Regions from separate parts of the Peribacillus sp. TH14 genome, predicted to be linked through region 1. Evidence: riboswitches for the same ligand, from Rfam matches in the RefSeq annotation. Region 1 holds a riboswitch; each other region holds the start of a gene.

Region 1 (2,276 bases):
AATCCCATACATTTGAGCGATGAAGATAGCTGCTAACGCTTGATATAATGTAGAACCATCAAGGTTAAAAGAGTATCCTGTCGGAATAACAAACGTAGCAATATGCTTCGGACATCCCGCTTTCTCCATTTTTTCCATGATTCTCGGAAGAACTGCCTCTGAACTTGCTGTCGAGAACGCAAGAATTAATTCCTCTTTTAGAAGCTTAATCAACGTAAAGATATTGAACCCTACAAATTTTGCAATAAGACCCAGAACGACAATTACAAAGAAAATCATTGTTCCGTATACAGAAAGCGCTAACTTACCTAATGGAATTAAAGATTCCAAACCGAACTTGGAGATGGTCACACCGATTAGTGCAAATACCCCGATAGGAGCAAATTTCATGACCATATTAGTTAAGTAGAACATTCCTTCTGCTGCACCTTGGAAGAAACGGAATACAGGTTTACCTTTTTCACCGATAGCCGCAATACTAAGTCCAAACAAAACAGAGAAGAAAATGATTGCTAGCATATCGCCTTCTACCATAGCTTTAATTGGATTGGATGGCACAATGTGAACAATTGTATCCACAAAAGATTCATGCTGCTTAGTTTCTGCTGTATCAACATAGGTAGAAATATCAGTTTGTTCTAGATTGTTCATATTTACACCAGCACCAGGCTGGATAATATTCGCGGAAACTAGACCAACAGCAATCGCTATCATTGTTACCACCACAAAGTATGAAAGTGATTTAGCTCCTAGTTTACCTACTGCTTTTAAATCACCTACACCCGCAACTGCAACGATAAGACTTGACACAATGATTGGTACTACAATCATTTTAATCATTCGTAGGAAAATGTCTCCGAATGGTTGTAAAAAGTTTTGGGCTGTCGCATTACCATAAAAAATGGCACCAACAATAATCCCTAGAATTAAACCAATAAAAATTTGGCTAGCTAAACTTAATTTAAATTTCTTCATTTACTTTCCTCACCTTCCATAAAGTCTTTAAAGCAAAAACATTTTGTCTCGGTAAGGGAAACAAGATACTAATAGAAAGAAAGTAATTTTTCTTTTATTGAAAAACTCTATCTTTACGCCGAAAAAAAAGACACTTCATGTGTCGATTTCCTATAGGCGTGAATATTCACACATGTTCCCTTAAAGACGCTGACGAGGTTAGCTGTCGGGTTAGGAATTGGAAACACAAAAGCCCTTTCATTTCTGAATTCACCCCTAGCGAAAAAAATCCGCAAAAATGGGTCCCCCGTTCTTGTAATAAGATTAAGCGAATACTTAATAATAAAATATTATACTAAAAATGTTATTCTGTAAATATTTTTTCTTGTCCCTTTAAGAAAAAACCTTTGCAAATGTCTGAATATTCTGTATTAGTGACTATTTTACCTATAATAACACATTCTCTATTTTGCTTAATTTTGTTATATGGATATATAAATAACAATAAAACTGATTGATATATCCCCTCTCTCGAATAATGAAAAAATGGATTATTTTTCTAACATACCCAGTAATATATACCTCACCTTTTCCCGAGTGGTGAATTTTTTATAACTAGCAGATTTCACCTTCTCAAACTGAATTGGAGTAACAAAATAAGAATGATTTTTCACAATCCTATTCGGTTCTATTAGAATAACATCACCTACCGCCGGTCCCTTTATGAGTTCTTGCTTTCCTTCTGCTTTAAGCCCTTTTGTAATATAGTGTTTATCCACATAGCCTTTTTTAGTCAATTTGTAGACATGCGGCTGTTTTTTATGATGTACTGCCTCTACAGGGATAGAGGGTACACCCGCTTTCTCATTGGTTATTACAGTAAGATTGACTTTTGACCCTACCAACAAAGGTTTAGTTTCTTCATCTCCTGGCTCAATCAATGCCTGAAATGGAAATCTGTTATCTTTTTTTAGTGATGGCTCCTCTTCTGGATAAGAATGTATACGACCTATTGTTCCGTTCAACGCCTTTTTTAAATCAGGGGAACTTGCCTTTATAGTCATGCCCACTTCAGCTTTTTTCATCTCCTCTTCAGAGAAATCCCCTTCAATTGCCACATTTGTTGAAACAATGGATATAATGGGATTATTCAGGTTTTTATTGATATTTTTTACAACACCATCAGCCTCACTCGCCGTCTCAACCGCGACTTTTTGCTCCTCAATTGAACTTAATTGAGCATCCAGCATAACAACCTTTTCTTCCAAGCGGTTTTTTTCAAGTTCCAGCTTGTACATTTCTTGCTCAATATTACTTTCAAT
Region 2 (2,276 bases), 1.1 Mb from region 1:
TTGATCCTCATGATCGGCTATCCATTTCCTTAGTGCATCTTTATCCTGGCATTGAGTTAAATACGTCTGTCCACCTTTACCTGTAGCGTTAACAACATATCTATTAAACGTCTTCTCCATACTTGCCCGCCTTTTTTATATAATGTATTAAAATTTCAAAATACGAATTCAATAAACTTTGAGATTTTCTGTATCTAATTCCAAAAGGAAATACCATATATTTATTTATTAGAAACATAAAATTACTGGATGTTATTTTTCAAATTTATCGAACCTATCATAATGTCCCAACTAATTTTTGTCAATAAGTTTTTAATATGTAAAAAAAACGTAAATTTTCTGTTTTGTTCTAGCAAATTTTTTTTACAATTTAGGGGTTTACAACTAGTAAATGATGGGAGTAGAATACGTTTATCAATTTAATGCATTTCGGCCTAAACTCAAGTAAATTGATTACGGAGGAACCAATCATTTGGGGTTAATTCTGCCTTGCAGAAAGGATGAGATCAGCTCTTTCGCCATCCTACCCGTCAGCTAACTTCGTCGGCTAAAGCGAAGGAGGTCATAAGACCGCCTATTTCAGGGGCTTTTTTGTTTGCTTTTCTGTAACAAAATAGCAGCCAGATGTTATGTAGGTCTTTTTATTATGCTTTAAAAAAGGATTTCCAAAGAGAATTACCTAAGCTTGATTAAGGATAATGAATACCTTTTTTCACAAATAAAAGGGCTTGTGCAGAATGGGCGCATGTATAGCAAAAGGAACTTGGTCTATTGATTGTTTATCTAGATGGATGACGAATGGAATGCAGTACGAGCGAAATACTAACCCTATCACTGGATAATGGTTGGTTATCTGTGGATATATTACGTTTGTTAGTAGGTTGCTAATTCATTAACAGGGTAAGGATGATCAATTTGATAAAAGCAAAAGATTTGTTAGATCCGCCAAAAATTCTTGTACTTGGCTTTGCCTTCCTGATACTTGTTGGAGCCTATTTATTAACCCTGCCGATTTCCACTGAAAATGGGAATGGTCTTTCTTTTCTAAATGCTTTATTTACCTCAACCTCTGCTACATGTGTAACAGGGCTTGTCGTAGTAGATACGGGAACCACTTTTACAACATTTGGAGAGTTGGTCATTTTATCACTCATTCAAATAGGCGGCTTGGGGTTTATGTCATTTGCGACGCTTTTCTTTTTCTTATTAGGCAAAAGAATTTCTTTAAAAGGCCGGTTAGTCTTGCAGGAGTCTTTAAATAATTTATCTATGGCAGGTGTAGTTAAGTTAGTAAAAAGGATTTTAATTTACACTGCCATTATTGAAATTTCAGGTGCCGTTATACTATCGATTCGCTTTTCTTTTGACATGCCAATAGGCAGAGCAATCTATTACGGCCTTTTTCATTCGATTTCCAATTTCAATAATGCGGGCTTTGACTTAATGGGAGGGTTTAGGAGCTTGACTACTTATGCATCAGATCCTTTCGTAACCCTTACAGTCGCTTCCCTGATCACATTAGGCGGTATAGGATTTATCGTGATGAATGAAATTTACGAATACCGTGATACCCATCGTTTGTCTGTACATACGAAGGTTGTACTGATGGCTAGCTTAATCCTTACAATTGGAGGGGCCATTTTAATCTTTATATTTGAATTTGGAAATGCCAAAACATTGCAGCCTTTATCTTTCATGGGGAAAACGTTGGCTTCTTTGTTTCAATCCGTTACTCCGAGGACAGCAGGTTCTAATACATTGAATATCCCTGATTTAACACAACCCACATTGCTGTTGATCATTTTCTTGATGTTTGTTGGGGCTTCACCGGGATCGACTGGCGGTGGGATTAAAACCACCACATTAGCGACGCTGATTGGAACGGTTTGGTCACAGATTAAAGGAAAAGAAGATGTGGTATTGTTTCGGCACCGTATTGTGAATGAAACGATATTTAAAGCATTATCCGTTACCTCCATCGGGATATTTATCGTTTCAACCATCACCATTCTGCTGACTATTACAGAAACCGGAAGTGATTTCTTGACGGTTTTATTTGAAGCCACTTCAGCATTTGCTACCGTGGGTCTCTCAATGGGATTAACCCCTGAATTATCCCCCATTGGTCGGATGCTCATTATTTTCACAATGTTTGCGGGCCGGGTTGGACCTTTGACTTTTGCTTTTGCTATCGCAATGAGACGTAAACCAGATCCATTCCGCCGTCCAAAAGGCAAAATCATGATTGGTTAATCATTAATGAGGGAGTGTTAAAG
Region 3 (2,276 bases), 780 kb from region 1:
ACAGGCCAAACCTGAGTAAATTTGGTTAAAAAGAATATCATCGTGACGATAAAGCTAATAATGGCACCAATTGAATTAATGGTTAATTTCATCATCCATCCTTTTGGCTTTTCGCGAATCCATTTAACAATCATCCCGGACTGAGACAACGTAAATGGAATAAATACCCCTACCGCATAAAGTGGAATAAGATTTTCTGTATGTCCTCCAAATGCGATTATTAAGATGATTGATGCAAGTCCTAGTATGATAATTCCATTGGAATATCCTAATCGGTCTCCTCTAATTGTAAACGCCCTTGGTATGAATTTATCCTTTGCAAGATTTACCGCAAGCAAAGGGAAAGCAGAATAGCCAGTGTTGGCAGCAAGAATTAATATTAATGCTGTCGTTCCTTGGATAAAGAAATACATAAAGTTGCGTCCAAATATCTCTTCAGCAATTTGTGAAACAACAGTTACCTCTGCGCTAGGAACAATGCTTAAATAATAGGCTAAGAATACAATACCCGTAAATAACACAGCAAGTAAGGAACCCATTGCTATTAATGTTTTTGCAGCATTATTAGGCGCTGGATTTTTAAAGTTTGGAATCGCATTGGAAATCGCTTCAACTCCTGTTAATGCAGAGCTACCTGATGCAAAAGCTCTTAGAAGTATAAATAAACTGATCCCTGCTACTGGTGTTCCGATTGATGCATGTAAGTCAGGGGAAACTTCACCAGTCAAAATTTTGTATACACCTACACCAATCAGAATGAATAACGCTAAAACGAAAAGATACACTGGATAGGCTAATACGGAAGCCGACTCTGTTACCCCTCTTAGGTTAAGGATGGTAAGAAGAATTACAAAAATTATAGCAATAACGACATTATATGAATGTAGGCTGGGAAAAGCAGATGTGATGGCATCTGTACCCGCAGAAACACTTACAGCCACAGTTAGGATATAGTCGACTAACAAAGATCCTCCAGCTATCAGCCCAGGATTTACACCCAAATTGTTTTTTGAAACCACGTATGCTCCCCCGCCATGAGGATAAGCAAAGATAATTTGTCTATAGGACAAGATTAAAGCCATTAACAGAATCAATACACCAATGGCGATAGGAATGGAATACCAAAATGCTGCGGCACCCACTGTAATTAAAACAATTAAAATTTGTTCCGGGCCATATGCAACGGAAGACAAAGCATCAGAAGATAATATGGCCAAAGCTTTTGTTTTGTTAAGCTTTTGGTCACCTAATGCAGTAGATTTTAGAGGCCGGCCTATTAAGAACCTCTTTATAGAAGATAACACTAGAAATCACCGCCATTTTTCAAATTAAGTTTATTTTGCCCAGTTATATGAAAAAAACTTTACGAAAAAAACAAGAATAAAATAGAAAAATGCCCACAAGTCATAGTTAAATAGACCTGCAGACATCATTTTTTTGTCTCACAAGCTCCACCTTCCTTCTCATATAACGCTTACGAGGTTAGCTGTCGGATTCGGACCTTTGAGTAGCCCTACCTAGAAAGGATTCACCCCTTGGATTGTAAAACAATCCTAATAACGGTTCCCCCGTACCATAAGGTTTCAGCGATTTAGAAATATGAAACTGTTGATATCATACTCCCGTGATTCGGAAAAGTAAATGAAAAATTTGCAAACAAAAAGAATAATTTTTTCTTAGAGAGGTTATGTTGTTAACGAATACTTCATTAGTGATTAAGACGCATGGTACCAAGAAAGGATAGAAGAGAATTACATGCCAAAAAAAAATGATAACCCAATAATATCTGATGAATTTTTAGATCAAGTGGTTAAAGAAATTAACGAACAATATGGTGGTCCTACAATGGAAAAAAATGATCCGCACCAAAATAGAGATAGGGAAGAACGAAGCTGAATACATCTCTTATTTATTAACAAAAGGAAATTTCTTTCTGAATATCCCAAAAAAAAACTCTGGATTCCTCTCACCCAGAGTTTTTTCACACTAGACACCTTTAATTCCTCACCTGTTTATTACCAGTAAATTAGGAACTACCATTTGTACTTCTCTCCTCTTTGTGGTTTCTTATCAGCTCAAAATACGCTCTCACGATTTGTAATTTTTCTATACTCAACTTATAGAGAAAACTTTATTTTTAGTTGAGTACGAATGGAAATCTAGTAATCTCCCCTCACCCTTTAGGACTCGTATATTCATTATGATTAACTAATTAAAAATTATGTGCTCTTTCTTTTAACAACTTGTCCAAACCAATATAGCTTATTCTCATAGAA

Evidence for each region. Region 1 has a riboswitch for cyclic di-AMP ahead of JFU50_RS08535 (cation:dicarboxylate symporter family transporter). Riboswitches for the same ligand answer to the same signal wherever they lie in the genome.
Region 2: linked by a shared signal. The riboswitch ahead of JFU50_RS13930 (TrkH family potassium uptake protein) and the one ahead of JFU50_RS08535 (cation:dicarboxylate symporter family transporter) in region 1 are both predicted to bind cyclic di-AMP.
Region 3: linked by a shared signal. The riboswitch ahead of JFU50_RS04925 (APC family permease) and the one ahead of JFU50_RS08535 (cation:dicarboxylate symporter family transporter) in region 1 are both predicted to bind cyclic di-AMP.

The regions. Positions count from the first base shown of each region.
Region 1 is NZ_JAEKEK010000001.1:1,762,527-1,764,802, forward strand. It holds gene JFU50_RS08535 (cation:dicarboxylate symporter family transporter) at 1-975, opposite strand, end outside; cyclic di-AMP (ydaO/yuaA leader) riboswitch at 1,148-1,295, opposite strand; gene JFU50_RS08540 (efflux RND transporter periplasmic adaptor subunit) at 1,506-2,276, opposite strand, start outside.
Region 2 is NZ_JAEKEK010000001.1:2,856,260-2,858,535, reverse strand. It holds gene JFU50_RS13935 (hypothetical protein) at 1-120, opposite strand, end outside; cyclic di-AMP (ydaO/yuaA leader) riboswitch at 422-564, shown strand; gene JFU50_RS13930 (TrkH family potassium uptake protein) at 907-2,253, shown strand.
Region 3 is NZ_JAEKEK010000001.1:980,765-983,040, forward strand. It holds gene JFU50_RS04925 (APC family permease) at 1-1,304, opposite strand, end outside; cyclic di-AMP (ydaO/yuaA leader) riboswitch at 1,456-1,599, opposite strand; gene JFU50_RS04930 (hypothetical protein) at 1,756-1,896, shown strand.